4 regions of the Pseudomonas sp. TNT2022 ID642 genome follow, and region 4 is predicted to be linked to each of the others. Evidence: riboswitches for the same ligand, from Rfam matches in the RefSeq annotation. Region 4 holds a riboswitch; each other region holds the start of a gene.
The links. A riboswitch is a leader RNA that binds a small molecule or an ion and turns the genes downstream of it on or off. The one in region 4 is predicted to bind cobalamin.
Positions count from the first base shown of each region.

Region 1 (4,182 bases), on a different contig from region 4:
AGGTGCCGAATGGCCGGCCCTATCCGGCGCAGGCCTTGGCTAACGTGATTGCCTTGGGCATCGATGACGTGGCAGCTTGCGTCAAGGTCGACGACACCTGGCCGGGGATTCTCGAAGGGCGCGCCGCCGGCATGTGGACGGTGGCGTTGACCTGTTCCGGCAACGCACTGGGCCTGAGCTATGAGCAATACAAGGCGTTGCCGTTGGATCGACTGGCGGAAGAACGTTCGCGGATCGGCAAGATGTTCGCGCCTTCACGTCCGCATTACCTGATCGACACCATCGCCGAGCTGCCCGAAGTGATCGACGACATCAATGCGCGCTTGTCCCGGGGCGAAACCCCGCAGTCCTGCTGAAACCTGATCGTTCCCACGCTCTGCGTGGGAATGCCTCTAGGGACGCTCCGCGTCCAGTGACGCAGAGCGTCACGGGCTGCATTCCCACGCAGGAGCGTGGGAACGATCAGTGGCCTCGCTCAAATCGCAGGCAAAAAAAAGCTGCCAAAACTGGCAGCAAAAACTTTAAGAACACGCGATGTATTGGCCTCAGCATAGACGCCGGATAATGACATTGTCATGACAGCCGCAAATTCATTCAACCGACCCTGCCCCGTCATCAGGATGTCATCAAGATCACGGCAGAATCCTCGCAAACCGTCTTGAGCCTCGCGACGGATGCTCTGCAAGGATTCCCATGAAAGACGACGCCTCGCTGTTTGCCGCCATCGACCTGGGTTCGAATGCCTTTCGCCTGATGATCGGCCAGTCGGTGCGCAGTCGAAAGGGCTTGCAGATTCAGGAAGTGAAAACCTTGCGCGAACCGGTGCGGCTGGCCGAAGGCTTTGACGGCGGCGCACTGGATGCGTTGGCACTGGATCGCGGCTGGCAGGCGTTGGCGCGATTCGGCAAGAAGCTGCGCGGTTTCGAGGCCGGCCGGGTACGCGCGGTGGCAACCAGCGCAGTGCGCGAGGCTGATAATGCGCAGCTGTTTCTGGCCAGTGCTGAACGGCATCTGGGCTTTCCCATTGATGTCATCTGCGGCCATGAAGAGGCGCGACTGGTCTACGCCGGCGTGACCCATGCCTTGCCCAGCGTAGACGACCTGCGCCTGGTGGTCGACATCGGCGGAGGTTCGACCGAACTGATCCTCGGCCAGGGTTCACAACCGTTGCTCACTGAAAGCATCGCCATCGGCAGCGGCACCTTGAGCACGCGGTTCTTTCGCGGCGGCGATGTGTCTGCCGGCGCGCTACAGGCGGCCGAACGCTTCGCCATCCTGCAGTTTGAAAAAGTTGCCCGGCGCTATCGTGCGCAGGGCTGGCAGCAAACCATTGGCTCCTCCGGCACCGCACGCATGCTGGCCAAAGTGCTCAAGGCCAATCGCCTGAATGACTTCGGCCAGGACGGCATCACCTACGGCGGCCTGCTGCGCCTGTCGTTACTTCTGCTGAAAGTGAACAACGTGCAACAGCTCAAGCTCGCCGGCCTGCAACCCCATCGCCAGAGCATTCTGCCTGGTGGGCTGGTGTTGATGCTGGCGGCGTTCAAAGTGTTCGGCATTGCGCAAATGCTGCCCTCCGAACCGGGCCTGCGTTTAGGCGTCTTGCACGGTTTGATGAGCCAGCACTAATCCTCGCCACGACAGATTCGTCTCCCCTTCAGCGGCTTGATCGACTACCATGCCGCCGCTGGTTCCCGAACGGGACTAATAGGGAATTCGGGGTGCTTGCACAGCATTGACCGGAACTGCCCCCGCAACTGTAGGTGCTGAGCCTGCTCCAAGACTGCCACTGGGTGAACCCCGGGAAGGCCGGAGCCAGGCGATGACGCATCAGTCAGGAGACCTGCCGGCACAGTGACTGACTAACCGGCGGGGTGTCCGGGAAGGACATCGTGCCGTGTACTTCTTCTTTTGATGACCGGCCTTGCGCAGTTTCCCTGACCGCGTTCGATGGTGTGTTTCCGATCCGTACTCTCCCGCTCCCGTACGGTTCCCCTGGAGACTGCCCCATGCTGCTGCCCCGCATTGCCACCCTCATCACCGGCCTGAGCCTTTGCGCCATGGCGCAGGCGGCCCCGACTGCGTATCCGCTGACGATCGACAACTGCGGCAGCACCCTGACCTTCCAGCACGCACCAACGCGCACGGTGACCATCGGCCAGGCCGGCACGGAAATGCTCTACGCCATGGGCCTGGGCGAGAAAGTCGTCGGCACTTCGCTGTGGTTCAACAACGTGCTGGATATATACAAGGCGCAGAATGACAAGATCGAGCGTCTGGCCGACAACGAGCCGAGCTTTGAATCGGTGATCGGCAAGCGCCCGGAACTGGTCGCCGTGGAGCTGGAATGGATGGTCGGCCCGCAAGGTGCGGTGGGCACTCGCGAACAGTTTCATGAGCTGAAGATTCCGACCTACCTGCTGCCTTCCGATTGCGAAGCCAAGGACAACCTCGTCGGCGCCGATGGCACGCGGCTGGCGCCGTTCCGCATCGACACGATTTACAAAAGCGTGAGCCAACTGGCGCAGATCTTCGATGTGCAGGAGCGCGGCCAGCAGCTCAACGACGAACTCAAGGCCAGTCTCGCCAAATCGATTGCCACAGCCCAAGGCAAACAGCTGAAGGATGCCAGCGCGCTGGTCTGGTTCTCCAGCGCACAAATGGACATCGAGCCATTCGTGGCCGGGCACAAAGGCGTTCCCGATTTCATGCTTAGCACCCTCGGCGTGCGCAACGTCGTGCAGTCCGATGAAGAGTGGCCAACGGTCGGCTGGGAAACCATCGCCAAGGCCAACCCGACTTTCCTTGTGATCGCGCGCATGGACCGTCGTCGCTTCCCTGCCGACGACTATGAAAAGAAACTCGCCTTCCTGCGCAGTGATCCGGTGACGCGCAACATGGACGCGGTGAAACACAACCGCATCATCATTCTCGACGCCATGGCCATGCAGGCCAGCCTGCGCATGTTCGACGGCATCGAGCAACTGGCCACGGCCATCAGCGGCTATGATCTGTCGCAATGAGTGCCAGCCTGATCCGTACGCTGCTTGCCCTGGCGACGCTGTTGATTGCAGTGGTTGCTGGCGTGGCCATTGGTGAAACCTCGATTGAACCGGGTGTGGTGGTGCAAGTGCTGGCGAACAAGTTGTGGAACGCCGGTTACGCGCTCGACCCGATCGACGAAGGCATCGTCTGGAACTACCGCCTGACCCGCGCACTGGTCGCGGCGGCGTGCGGTGCCGGTCTGGCGACGTGCGGGGTGATTTTGCAGTCGCTGCTGCGCAACCCGTTGGCCGATCCGTATCTGCTGGGGATTTCTGCCGGCGCCTCGACCGGGGCCGTGATGGTCGCGCTGCTTGGCGTCGGTGCCGGGTTGATCTCGCTGTCGGTCGGTGCCTTTGCCGGCGCCGTGACGGCGTTCGTGCTGGTGATTGTGCTGGCGCGGGTCAGCGGCTCGGCCAGCGGTACCGGGCAGATCATTCTTGCGGGGATCGCCGGCTCGCAGCTGTTCAATGCGCTGACAGCGTTTCTGATCACTCGCTCGGCCAGCTCCGAGCAGGCGCGCGGCATCATGTTCTGGCTGCTGGGCAATCTTGGCGGCGTGCGCTGGCCATCGGTGTGGCTGGCAGTGCCGGTTGCCGTGCTGGGACTGGTCGTGTGCCTGTGGCATCGGCGGGCGCTGGATGCGTTTACCTTTGGCGCGGATTCGGCGGCATCCCTCGGCATTCCGGTGCGGCGCGTGCAGATTCTGCTGATTGGCTGCGCGGCGCTGGTGACGGCGGTGATGGTGTCGATTGTCGGTTCGATCGGTTTTGTCGGACTGGTGATTCCCCACGCCGCGCGTCTGTTGCTTGGCACCGGGCATGCACGACTGCTGCCGGCCAGTGCGTTGGGCGGCGCAGTGTTTCTGATTGCCGCTGATGTGCTGTCGCGCACGTTGATCAAGGGCCAGGTGATTCCGGTCGGGGTGATTACCGCGCTGGTGGGGGCGCCGGTGTTTGCCTTGATTCTGGTTGGCCGCAGGTCTTCGCGATGAACAGTGTTCTGAGTTGTTCCGGGTTGACGTTCAAGGTGCGCGGCGCCGAGTTGCTCAACGGTGTCAGCCTTGAAGTTCGGCGCGGCGAAACCCTGGGCATCGTCGGGCCGAACGGTTCGGGGAAATCCACCCTGCTGAAACTGCTG
Region 1 covers NZ_JAMDGW010000007.1:591,341-595,522, forward strand. The annotation lists gene phnX (phosphonoacetaldehyde hydrolase) at 1-356, shown strand, start outside; gene M5G26_RS08510 (hypothetical protein) at 476-685, opposite strand; gene M5G26_RS08515 (Ppx/GppA family phosphatase) at 694-1,629, shown strand; cobalamin riboswitch at 1,672-1,865, shown strand; gene M5G26_RS08520 (ABC transporter substrate-binding protein) at 2,010-3,023, shown strand; gene M5G26_RS08525 (FecCD family ABC transporter permease) at 3,032-4,036, shown strand; gene M5G26_RS08530 (ABC transporter ATP-binding protein) at 4,033-4,182, shown strand, end outside.
Region 1: it holds a riboswitch for cobalamin, as region 4 does, so the genes downstream of both, M5G26_RS08520 (ABC transporter substrate-binding protein) here and M5G26_RS13220 (TonB-dependent receptor plug domain-containing protein) in region 4, are expected to answer to the same signal.

Region 2 (4,182 bases), on a different contig from region 4:
TCGTAGTTAAAGCGCAGCAGGCGGTCGGTGTCAGCGACGTAAAGATCATTGCCGACCAGGGTCATGCCGAACGGCGAGTTGAGGTTCTGCAGAAACACCGTGCGTGTTTCCGCGACGCCATCGTGGTCGGCGTCACGCAGCAAGGTGATGCGATTCGGGCTCGGCACGCCGGCGCCGGCCTTACCCATGACTTTCTTCATGACCCAGCCGCGAATGCCGCTGCTGTCATCAGGTTTGGGCGGGGCATTGGTTTCTGCCACCAGCACGTCGCCGTTGGGCAGTACGTAAAGCCAGCGCGGATGGTCGAGGCCTTCGGCGAATGCAGCGACTTGCGTGCCAGTCGCTGCCGTCGGTTTAGCGCCCTCCGGCCAGCCGATTGCCGGGGCGATATTCACCGTCGGGATCAGGGTCTTGTTCGGTTCGGGCAGCTTCGGCGACGAGCCGGTGCCGTCGGAGACTTGCAGGCTGGAGGTTTCACCGCAGGCGGCGAGTCCTCCGGCGAAGGCGATGACAAAAACGAGCTGGGGCTTGCGCATTGCTGATCTTCCCTATGAATGCATTCCTAATCATAGAGGAGGGCGCAAGCCCGATGGTTCAACTGCTCAGCCGCGGGCCTCTTTGAACAGCACGGCGATGCCCGGGTGATAGTTGCCCGCTTCGCTGCGCAACTTGCGGTAGGCGTAAGGGAAATACCAGGCGACCGCGCAGGTGTGTTCCTTTTGCAGATCGTCGACCATGTCCTGCAGCTCTTCGGGGCTGGCGCTGTGCTGGGCTTTTTGCGGCGCGACAAACAGGCAGCCGAGCTTGAGGTCGCTGGCATAACTGATGCGTTTGGCGTCGTTGGTGATGTCCAGCAGGGCTTGGGTCAGATTGAGGTTGGTAACCTTTGGCCAGCGCTGGGTGGCCTGGATAAAGGCGCGGTCTTCGGCGCCGGCGAGAAACAGATCGGCGCGGGCATTGCGCTCGCCTTCTTCGTTCTGTTTGCGCGTGGCAGTGTCGTTCAAAGTGACCAGCTCAGCCATCCAGGCGGCTGCCGAGAGCAATCCGAGATTGGCTTTCTCGTCATGCCAGTAAGGGGTGTCGCTGTCGCCGCGCACGGCGTTGTAGCGGTCGATACAGTCAAACCAGCGTTCAAGCACCGGGCGCAGAAATTCCAGGCGCGGGTTGCTGATGATCATGCCTTGCATCGTCATCATCCTTTATTGTTGTAGTGGGCTTTTCGGGAAAAGCATGGCTCTTTGATATCATTTGTATCAGTGTGGCACAAGATTGGCGTCAGATAATTGATCGGCGGCAGTTATTCGCCCGATGGCCGCCTCTTTAATTGACGCTCCCCCCCCAACCCTCTAACCTTCGCGGCTTGTTTCAGGTGCTCTGTGACCTGCGTCGACAGAGTGAAACAGGGAAGCCGGTGAGGGTTGTCTTCGCACGAAGAACCACCACGATCCCGGCGCTGCCCCCGCAACGGTAAATGAGTGAAAACTGCGCCTTGAGCCACTGCCTCGACAGAAGCGGGAAGGCGCGCAGTCAGGCCAACGCCGCTCATGAGCCCGGAGACCGGCCTGATCCATCCAGCGGCATCACGGTGGGCGATGCCAGGCTTTTTGCCGTCTATTCTTGTGCCTGCCCGCCGTTATCCAGCCTCAACGGAGAGCTCCCCCATGACTGATTCCCCCGAGCGCGACGAACGCCATCTGGCCCGTATGCAGCGCAAAAAAGCCGTGATCGACGAACGCATCGCCAACTCGCCTGACGAGTGCGGCCTGGTACTGGTGTTGACCGGTAACGGCAAAGGCAAAAGCAGCTCGGCCTTCGGCATGCTTGCGCGCGCCATGGGCCACGGCATGCAGTGCGGCGTCGTGCAGTTCATCAAGGGGCGCAACAGCACCGGCGAAGAATTGTTTTTCCGCCGCTTCCCTGAGCAAGTGCGCTTTCATGTGATGGGCGAGGGCTTCACCTGGGAAACCCAGGATCGTCAGCGCGACATCGCCGCTGCCGAAGCCGCGTGGGCTGTGTCCCGCGAACTGCTGCGCGATCCGTCGATCGGTCTGGTGGTGCTCGACGAACTCAACATCGCTCTCAAACATGGTTACCTCGATCTCGATCAGGTGCTCAGCGATTTGCAGGCGCGTCCGCCGATGCAGCATGTGATCGTCACCGGTCGCGCGGCCAAGCCGGAAATGATCGAAATGGGCGACACCGTGACTGAAATGGGCATGCTCAAACACGCCTTCCAGGCTGGCATCAAAGCGCAGAAAGGCGTCGAACTTTGAATCAACCACGTCACTGCCCGGCGGTGCTCATCGCCGCGCCGGCCTCCGGTCAGGGCAAGACCACCGTCACCGCCGCACTGGCCCGTTTGCATCGCAATCAGGGGCGCAAAGTGCGCGTGTTCAAATGCGGCCCGGACTTTCTTGATCCGATGATTCTCGAGCGCGCCAGCGGTGCGCCGGTGTATCAACTGGACATGTGGATGGTCGGCGAGCAGGAAAGTCGTCGCCTGTTGTGGGAAGCCGCTGCCGAGGCGGATCTGATTCTGATCGAAGGTGTGATGGGCCTGTTTGATGGCACGCCTTCCAGCGCCGATCTGGCGCGGCATTTTGGTGTGCCGGTGCTCGGCGTGATCGACGGCACGGCCATGGCGCAAACCTTTGGTGCGCTGGCGCTGGGCTTGGCGAAGTATCAGCCGGATCTGCCGTTTGCCGGCGTGCTGGCCAATCGTGTCGGCACCTTGCGCCATGCGCAATTGCTCGAAGGCAGCCTCACCGAAGGCCTGCGCTGGTATGGCGCATTGTCCCGTGAGACGGGCATTGAGTTGCCAAGTCGTCATCTCGGCCTGGTTCAGGCCAGCGAACTGAATGATCTGGATGTGCGTCTCGACGCCGCCGCCGATGCATTGGCCAGCAGTTGCGAGGTAGCGCTGCCACCGGCCGTGGAATTCGCCGCGCCTGATGTGATCGCCGTCGAACCGTTGCTGAAAAACGTGCGAATTGCCGTCGCCCGCGATGAAGCGTTTGCCTTCACCTATGGCGCGAGTCTCGATCTGTTGCGGGCGATGGGCGCCGAGCTGAGTTTCTTCTCGCCGATCCGCGATACGCAATTGCCTGACGCTGACAGTCTGTATCTGCCCGGTGGTTATCCGGAATTGCACCACGTTGCGTTGTCGCAAAACACCGCGATGCTGGAGGCGATTCGTGCGCATCACGCGACGGGCAAACCGTTGCTCGCTGAATGTGGCGGCATGTTGTATCTGCTCGACTCTTTGACGGATGTTGAAGGCACTCGCGCCGAACTGGTCGGCCTGCTTAAGGGCGATGCAGTAATGCAAAAGCGTCTGGCGGCGTTGGCATTGCAAGCGGTGGATCTGCCGGAAGGTTCGTTGCGTGGCCACACTTATCACCACTCCCTGACGACGACTGAGTTGACGCCGATTGCCCGTGGCTTGAGCCCGAACGGTGGGCGTGGGGCGGAGGCGGTTTATCGCGATGGGCGGATGACGGCTTCTTATGTGCACTTCTATTTCCCGTCGAATCCTGCGGCTGTCGCAGCATTGTTTGCGCCTGGCCTCCAGGCCGCCATCGCTGGCAAGCCAGCTCCCACAGTGGACGGTGAGCTTCCTGAAGAAATGCAATCCCCTGTGGGAGCTGGCTTGCCAGCGATGGGGCCATGACCGACAACTCATTTACCGAAGCCGAACGCCAAGCGGTCTACAAAGCCATTGCCGAACGCCGCGACATGCGTCACTTCACCGGCGGCACCGTTGAACCAGAACTGCTGCGCCGACTACTGGAAGCCGCCCACCAGGCCCCAAGCGTCGGCCTGATGCAGCCCTGGCGCTTCATCCGCATCAGCGACCGTACCCTGCGCGGCGAGATCCAGAATCTTGTGGAAGAGGAACGCATCCGCACCGCTGAAGCCCTCGGCGAGCGCAGTGACGAGTTCATGAAACTCAAAGTCGAAGGCATCCATGACTGCGCCGAGGTGTTGGTTGCCGCATTGATGGACGATCGCGAAAAACACATCTTCGGTCGCCGCACGCTGCCGGAAATGGACATGGCTTCGCTGTCCTGCGCGATCCAGAATCTGTGGCTGGCCGCGCGCGCCGAAGGCTTGGGCATGGGCTGGGTTTCGCTGTTCGAGCCGCAGGCACTGGCGGATTTGTTGAAATTGCCCGAAGGCGCC
Region 2 covers NZ_JAMDGW010000040.1:8,483-12,664, forward strand. The annotation lists gene M5G26_RS28065 (PQQ-dependent sugar dehydrogenase) at 1-536, opposite strand, end outside; gene M5G26_RS28070 (hypothetical protein) at 603-1,187, opposite strand; cobalamin riboswitch at 1,351-1,580, shown strand; gene cobO (cob(I)yrinic acid a,c-diamide adenosyltransferase) at 1,662-2,273, shown strand; gene M5G26_RS28080 (cobyrinate a,c-diamide synthase) at 2,270-3,670, shown strand; gene bluB (5,6-dimethylbenzimidazole synthase) at 3,667-4,182, shown strand, end outside.
Region 2: it holds a riboswitch for cobalamin, as region 4 does, so the genes downstream of both, cobO (cob(I)yrinic acid a,c-diamide adenosyltransferase) here and M5G26_RS13220 (TonB-dependent receptor plug domain-containing protein) in region 4, are expected to answer to the same signal.

Region 3 (4,182 bases), on a different contig from region 4:
GGCGCTGATCAGGCCCAGGGCCAGCCAGAACACTACGTTGGTCAACTGCGAAGCGATTTTGAACTGGGCTTCCAATGCCTCGGGAGCGAGCATCGAATGCACTTGCGGCTGTGGTGCGCCGATCACGTGCGGCACCGCGAGAATGGCGACACCAAGGATCTTCATCAGCCAGTGACGGCTGAACGCGATCAGCGACAGGCCGACAGCGGTCGAAGCGGCAGTGCCGATCCACCAGATTTGTCGCGAGGCCAGATCAGCGGCGGCAGTGCCCGGCAATTCAGGTGGCAGGCCCATCGTCGGTGCCAGGACGAATGTCGCGTAACCGGCCAGACCCCAGAGCAGGCCTTGCGAGGTTTTGGTCGGCGCACGCAGGGTGTAAAGACCCGCGAGCATCAGAGCAAAACCGACAGCCACCACCAGATTGCCACCCGTGGTCGAGACTACGCGCTGCCAGCCGTCTTCCGGCTCCCAGGCTTCGGCATCGTGGGTGTGCGCAGCGGTGCCGGCGGCGTGTTCGTGAACTTCTGCAACCGGTTCGGCTTTCTCGAAGGTCTCTGCCTGAAGAATCAGCGGGGATACCCAGAAGCTTTGCAGCAGGGTGAGGAGCAGGGCGGCCAGCAGGCCGGTGAAACCTGCGGTTTGCGCAATACGCTTGATCATGTCGGCAGGTCTCAGTGGCACGGGAACGCGGCGCTGTGGCGGGTATCGTGGGCGGCGTTGTGCACCGCTTCGATGTGTGAGAAACCGGCGAAGTAGACCAGGCTGGCACCGAGGATCGACGCAAAGATCGCGGCGGTCAGGCGTTGGCTCAGGGTGGTGGTGCTGGAAATTTTGTCCGTGTTGCTGCCGGTGCTGCTGATGATCGACATGGCGCTTCCCTCTGGAGTGTCAGCGGGTGATTTGAGCGCATGAAAACCCCTGCGGGTCGGGCTCGCAGAGGTTCGAACAGCGCCCGCCCACCGCGGGTTTGTTATGTTCAGCGACGCAAAAATGCGGGCTGTGTGTTGCGGGCCGGTCTCCGGGCTCACGAGGGGTTGGCGTCAGGCCGACCTGCAAGCGTCACCTTCCCATGCCTTGCTGACACAGTGGTTTTGACGCTTCGCTCGCTTACCGTTGCGGGGGCAGCACCGGACTGACATGGCTTTGAGTAAAGCACATGATTCACCGGTTTCCCGTTTCACCCTGTGAAGGGCACCCGTAACAAGGTGTGTAGGAGAGCATGGGGGTGGGGTTTTGGTCAATTTTTTGGGGTGGATCCGTTGCTGCGGGTGTTGCTGATTAGGGTTCCGCCCTTACGGCGGGTCACTTTTGGCAAACGCCCCAAAAGTAACCAAAAGGGCTTGCTCCTACGTGCGGCCCGCTCGCTGGGGCTCGGGGTTCCTTCGCTACGCTCGGCCTATTGAGTGGTGAAGAGCGGGGCGTGGTCGGCTTTGGATTTGTGGTGGATTTTCCCTCACCCCAGCCCTCTCCCGGAGGGAGAGGGAGCCGATTTGTGGGCTTTTCAAAATCTGAGTTCAACGCGGTATCGCACGTCGGCGTCCCTCGCCCAAACAACTCGATCAGTCCCCTCTCCCTCCGGGAGAGGGCTAGGGTGAGGGGCTCTTGATCTGGCTTTTGATCTGGCTTTTTTGCCCCTTCGGCAGGCCGAGCGAAGGTGTTCATCCGGGGGTTAGGCGCGCAGCGCCGTGCGGCGAAGCCGCACACATCGAGAGGAGGTGCAGCGAAGCAAACCGTAGGCGATGCCCCCGGATGGACACCGTAGCGAGGGAACACTGAGCCTCAGCGAAGTGCCGTACGCCGGGGCAAAGCCTTTTGGGTTACCTTTTCGGCGTTTGGAAAAGGTGACTCGCTGTAAGAGCGAAACCGCCAGCGGCCCCAGCCGCAGCAACGGATATACCCCCAATCCAAACATTGACCCATAACCACACCATGCGTAGCCTTGCGCTTTCGAGGTTCTTCGGCCCACGCCGAAGCTAAGAAGGGAACGCGGTCAATGCCGCGGCTGCCCCCGCAACTGTGAACGGTGATGTTCGCTGCCACGCCACTGCCAGCTCAACTGATGAGCCAGCGGGAAGGCGCAGCAAACGCCAGGCCCAGCGCCTGAACGCCGTCAGCCAGGAGACCTGCCTCGTCACAGATTCTCACTACAACCGGGCGGGGTGATCCGGTGGCGAACGCTTCCGGCGCGCACGCGCGTTGCCGGTTCTCGTCCCGTATGCCCGCCGCTTGCCAAAGGGCATACCGATGAAAACACTGGCCAAACTCCCCGTCACCATCGTCACCGGCTTCCTCGGCTCGGGCAAGACCACGCTGCTGCGGCACATGCTCGACAACGCACAGGGCCGGCGCATTGCGGTGATCGTCAACGAGTTTGGCGAGCTGGGCATCGACGGTGAAATCCTCAAGCAATGCACCATCGGTTGCACCGAAGAAGAAGCCACGGGCCGCGTTTACGAACTGGCCAACGGCTGCCTGTGCTGCACCGTTCAGGAAGAGTTCTTCCCGGTGATGCGCGAACTGGTTGCGCGTCGCGGCGACCTCGACCACATCCTCATCGAAACCTCGGGCCTGGCCCTGCCAAAACCGCTGGTGCAAGCCTTCCAGTGGCCGGAAATCCGCAGCGCCTGCACCGTTGATGCGGTGATCACCGTGGTCGACAGCCCGGCGGTGGCCGCTGGCACTTTCGCTGCGTTCCCGGATCAGGTCGACGCCCAGCGCAAACTCGACCCGAACCTCGATCACGAATCGCCGCTGCACGAACTGTTCGCCGACCAACTGGCCAGCGCCGATCTCGTCATCCTGAACAAAGCCGACCAAACCAGCCCGGAAGATCTCGCTCGCGTGCGCGCTGAAGTCGCCGAAGAGCTGCCACCGGCGGTGAAAATCATCGAAGCCAGCAACGGCCGTCTGCCACTGGACGTGTTGATCGGCCTCGGCGCCGGTTCCGAAGAACACATCGACAGCCGCCACAGCCATCACGATCACCACCATGGTGAAGGCGATGACGATCACGATGACCACGATCACGACGCCTTCGATTCGATCTCCATCGAACTGCCGCAAGCTGACGAAAGCCTGCTGCTCGACGCCCTGACGCAATTGGTGGTCAAGCACGGCATCCTCCGTGTCAAAGGTTTCGCGGCGATCCCGAACAAGCCGATGCGCCTGTTGATCCAGGGCGTGGGCACGCGTTTCGACAAACATTTCGACCGTCAGTGGGGCGCCGATGAAGCGCGCGTGACACGTCTGGTGCTGATCGGCCAGGAACTCGACGCCGCCCAACTCGAAGCGCAACTGCGCGCCGCGCTCAGCGTTTAAGCCATGCACCTGCTCAGGACCCAGCCCGGCGGTTTCGTCTCGGATGACAACATTGCCGACCTTGGCCAAACTCCCGCCGAGCTGGTAATCCTGTGCAGCGGCGACTCCAGCCTGGCGCTGCTCGCCGAAGCCGCGCAGCAATTGCCCGAGGATTACCCGAGCCTGCGTCTGGCCAATCCCATGCAGGTACAGAATCATGCCTCGGTCGATCTGTACGTCGATGAAGTGCTGCGCCATGCCAAGGTCATTTTGATTTCGCTGCACGGTGGCATCGCCTATTGGCGTTATGGCGTCGAGCGTCTGGTCGAGCTGTCCGAGCGTGGTGTACAGGTGATTCTGGTGCCGGGCGATGACCGTCCCGATCCGGAGCTCAGCGACTTGAGCACCGTCAACGCGGTGGATCGTGATCGACTCTGGCAGTTCCTGCGTCAGGGCGGTCTGGGCAATGCGCTGGATTTTTTCCGTTGTCTGGCCAACCGTTGGCTCGCCCGCGATTACGCCTGGGAAGAACCGCAGACCCTGCCGCGCACGGCGATCTACCACCCGAACAAAACCAGCGCCGCACTGAGTGACTGGCAAGCCGAATGGCGGCCGGAAAACCCGGTGGCGGCGGTGCTGTTTTACCGCTCGCATCTGCAAGCGGCGAACACCGCTTTCATTGATGTTTTCTGCCAGCGTTTGCAGGCGGCCGGGCTTAATCCACTGCCGATCGCCGTGGCCAGTCTGAAAGAACCCGGCTGCCTGGCGGTGGTCGAGGATTGGCTGGACGAAGTCGAGGCGGGGGTGATTCTCAACACCACTGGTTTCGCCCAGTCCAGCCCTGAAGCGCCGCACTTGCGACCGTTTCGCCGCAATATCCCGGTG
Region 3 covers NZ_JAMDGW010000007.1:370,306-374,487, reverse strand. The annotation lists gene M5G26_RS07565 (CbtA family protein) at 1-660, opposite strand, end outside; gene M5G26_RS07560 (CbtB domain-containing protein) at 672-869, opposite strand; cobalamin riboswitch at 993-1,214, opposite strand; cobalamin riboswitch at 1,934-2,145, shown strand; gene cobW (cobalamin biosynthesis protein CobW) at 2,245-3,318, shown strand; gene cobN (cobaltochelatase subunit CobN) at 3,322-4,182, shown strand, end outside.
Region 3: it holds a riboswitch for cobalamin, as region 4 does, so the genes downstream of both, cobW (cobalamin biosynthesis protein CobW) here and M5G26_RS13220 (TonB-dependent receptor plug domain-containing protein) in region 4, are expected to answer to the same signal.

Region 4 (4,182 bases):
GCGAAGCCTTCGCTGGTGCCGAACACCCCTTTGAGCCCGGGGGATTTCAAGTCATCGGTCTGCTGCGCATCGAATGAAATCGCTGCCCCCGCCGCACTGGCGAAATGGCTGAGTACCTCGGTCAGGCTACCGGCAGCAATGTCGAAGGATTTAACCGAACTCTGTTGCGCCGACACTGGCGCGGCCAATGTCGTTGTCGACCAGACCCCGGCCGTCGTTGCCGCCAGTAGTCCGACCTTCACTGCGGTCGCCAGACGACCAGACTTGTACACCCGAGACATGCTTACCCTCCCCCAGAAACGCTGAATAAAAACTCATTGAGGGATGAGCCGAACGGTGTGCGTGAAAAGTGCAAACGCTGTAAAAAATATTTCCGGTTCACGGTGCCCATCACTGGGCAGGCGGCGACACATTGACCCAATAACGGCTGTAGCGCGTGATGCGCAAGGACAATCCACTCTCCAGCGCCGCCAGTGCGAGGTCGGTGTTGTCGATCGGAAATGCGCCGGAAACCTTCAGTTGGGCGATCCGCGCATCGCACCGCAGCACGCCGTGGCGGTAACGCGAAATATCCGCCAGCAGCTCGGCCAGAGGACGGTTGAGCGCGATGATGCTGCCTTGCTGCCAGGCACCGACCGACGCATCGTTGCGGCGAATCGCGCTGACCGAGCGGCTATTGAAATCCAGTGATTGTCCAGCCTCTAAACGCACGGTCGAGCCACCGCCCGCCGAGCTGACTTCGACAGCCTTCTCGATCACCGACACCTCGCCACCACCGTCCTGTGAGCGGACGATAAACCGCGTGCCCAACGCCAGCACTTGTCCATGCCGGGTCAGTACTTTGAACGGACGCTGCAACGGATCAACCGCGGTGCTCACCAGAATCTCGCCCCACAGTAATTCCAGGGTGCGCTGGCGACCGTCGAAGCGCAGATTGACTGAGGTGTCGGTGTTGAGCAGCAGGGAACTGCCATCGGCCAGACGAAACTCGCGTCGCTCGCCCACGCCGGTACGGAAATCGGCCAGCAGGTTTTGCGACGGCTCACTGCGCCAGCCCAGCCAGCCCAGCGAACCGGCCGAGGCCAGCAACACTACGCTGCGCAATACCTGCCGCCGGGATCGTTCGACCCCGCGCAACGCCGGTGCCGCCAAGGTGCCTGGCACGCTGGCCATTTGTTCGCCAACGGCCGCCATATGTTGCCAGGCTTGGTGATGGGCAGGGTCAGCGCGCAACCAGTCGTTCCAGGCTTCGCGATCAGCCTCGGTGGCGATGCCGGAATGCAGACGTGCGTACCAGCGCGCGGCGGCGCTGATCGCTTGTAGTTCGGCGGGCGACAGGCTCATGCCAGTTGCATCTGAATCTGCATCAGACAGCAATGCTCCATGGCTTTGGCCATGTAGTTGTTGACGCTGCGCACGCTGATGTTCAAGCGCTCGGCAATTTGCGGGTAGGTCAGACCATCGAATTGCGACAGGATAAACGTCTGCTTGACCTTCGGCCCCAGCCCTTGCAGAAGACGGTCGATTTCCACCAGCGCCTGTAACAGGATCGCCTGCTCTTCCAGCGAAGGCTGTTGCTCCTGTGGCATGGCCGCCAACGCTTCCAGCCAGGATTGCTCCAGCGAACGACGGCGGAACAGATCGACGAGCAAACCTTTGGCGATCATCGAGAGGTAAGGACGCGGCTCGCGAATATCCAGAGCGCTGCGGGCCTTGATGACCCGGACAAAGGTGTCCTGCGCCAGATCGGCCGCATCGAAAGAATTGCTCAGACGCTTGCGTAACCAGCCTTTCAACCACCCGTGATGGTCGCAATACAGGTCATTGACGGCGCTGCGCAGGGATAAATCGTCGGCGGACATGAGGCTGGAATAATTCGCGAGTGATAATGACTCTTATTGTCTGGCGCGCGACGGGTGCTTGGCAATAGGCAACACGGGCCATTTTCATCCCCATAACCCGGATCCCGAAAAGTTGACGAACGGTCTGTCGAATGTTCAGATGCCGCCCAGTTTCAGGTGTCCCATGCCGCCGTGCATGGGGTGAAACGGGAAACCGGTACGTTCTTTTCGAACAAGTCCGGTGCTGCCCCCGCAACGGTATGCGCGTGATGCTTTCGACAGACCACTGTGGCCACTGGGCCATGGGAAGGTGAAAGCCTCGATACGCGCGAGCCCGGAGACCGGCCTGGAATTTCGTTTGGCAAAATCCTGCGGTGGGCGGGCATGGGCCGGTATTGGCTGTGCGCGATGCCTTCTCCTGCATGCTCTTCTGCGAAGATCCTTTTCGAGAAGACAATGATTCGACCTTTCAACACTTCTGCTCCAACCCTGTTCCTTGGCTGCCTGTTCAGCCCGCTGCTGCTGGCCGACGACGCACCGCTGGAACTCCATCAGCAAATCGTTTCTGCACCGTCAGTGGAATCCACCACCGTCGCCGACATGGCGAAGTTCGGCAGCAAGGTCGAGATCGTCAGCCGCGAACAGATCGAACGTGCTGGCCCCAGCGCCGATGTCAGCCGCGTGATGCAGATGTTCATCCCCGGCCTGTATGTGGCGCCGAAAAACGGCCCGTTCGATTACGGCACTTATTCGCTGCTCGGCGGGCGCAACGACGACACGCTGATCCTGCTCGACGGCGTGCGCCTGAACAATCGCCTGTACGGCGGCCTCTATCTGGACACCCTGCCGGCCAACGCCATCGAACGCATCGAAGTGCTCAAGGGTGGCCAGAGCCTGTTGTTCGGCACCCAGGCCGTGTCTGGCGTGATCAACATCGTCACCCGCAGCCCGCAATCGCGCAAAGCCTCCGGCGAGGTGAATCTGGGCGTCGACAGCTTTGGCGGCACTACCGAGGATGCCCGCGTCGAGAATATCTTCACTAACGGTTTCGGCGATCTTGGTTTGCTGGCGTACGTCAGCCATAACGTCTCCGACGGCTATCAGCCGTACCGCAATCGCGACATGAAAAACGTCAGCGAGAAGAACCGCGCCTACGAAGTCACCACCTTCGGCGGCAAGGCGATTCAGTCGTTGGGCGATGATTCAAGGCTGGAACTGTTCTACCAATATGCCGACGCCAATCTCGACTTCGCCCGCCCGGTCGACAATCACAAGACCACCAACGATCGCGTGCAGCAGATCGCCACAGCGACGTTCGAACAGAACATCAACGAGCGACTGAGCTACTTCATCAAAGGTCATCTCAACGACTGGGACACGCGCTACACGCGGATCAACAATGTCGCCGGTGGCGGCACCAAAGTCATCAACCACAACGACTATTGGGGCTTCACCGACTGGGGTGTGCAGGCCGAAGGCAAGGCCGAGTTGCCCGGCGGCCATGTGCTGGTGTTCGGCAGCGACAACCAATGGTTCAAGGGCCAGGACGATGTACTGATCATCGATAACGACAAGGCCGAAGCCCACGCGATCTATACGCAATTGCGCCCGCAGATCGACGCCCTGCCCGACTGGCATCCGAGCATCGGTGTGCGCCACGAAGCCATGAGCGGCGGCGACGGTGCCACGGTCGGCATGCTCACTTCGCTGTATGACCTCAACGACAACTGGTCGGTGCGCGGACAATACGGCAGCGCCTACAAACTGCCGAACGCCGAGCAATTGTTCGTCAATGAACCGGGCGACGAGATCGGCAATCGCAACCTGAAACCGGAAAAAAGCCGCAACGCTGAACTCGGTGTCGACTACAAAGGCTTCTTGCTCGACCGTGAATTCAGCGCCAGCGTGACCCTGTTCAAACGCAAGATCGACGACCTGATCACCCTCGATGGTATCCAGTGGGTCAACGGTGAAGGCACGATCCAGATGCGCGGTTTCGAGGCCGACGCCAAACTGGCGCTCAACGATCAGTGGAGCCTGCAAGCGGACATGACGCGTAATCTCACCGAATCGCGCACGGGGGCGACCATCAACGACATTCCGAGCTTTTTCGCCCGTTCGCGCGTGGGTTATGAAGCGGAAAATCGCCTGTGGGGTGCCGGCGGCGCGATCCGCTACATCCGCGACATCACCAGTTCGAAACAGGTGGAATACGGCCATTATTCGGTGGTCGATGCCGACGCTTATCGCTACCTCGACAATGCCCACCAACACCGCGTGAGCCTGCTGGTGGAAAACCTCTTCGACCGCGATTACGTCACCAGCCGCTCGAGCAACGTCG
Region 4 covers NZ_JAMDGW010000012.1:210,593-214,774, reverse strand. The annotation lists gene M5G26_RS13235 (TonB-dependent siderophore receptor) at 1-281, opposite strand, end outside; gene M5G26_RS13230 (FecR domain-containing protein) at 391-1,344, opposite strand; gene M5G26_RS13225 (sigma-70 family RNA polymerase sigma factor) at 1,341-1,862, opposite strand; cobalamin riboswitch at 2,000-2,205, shown strand; gene M5G26_RS13220 (TonB-dependent receptor plug domain-containing protein) at 2,298-4,182, shown strand, end outside.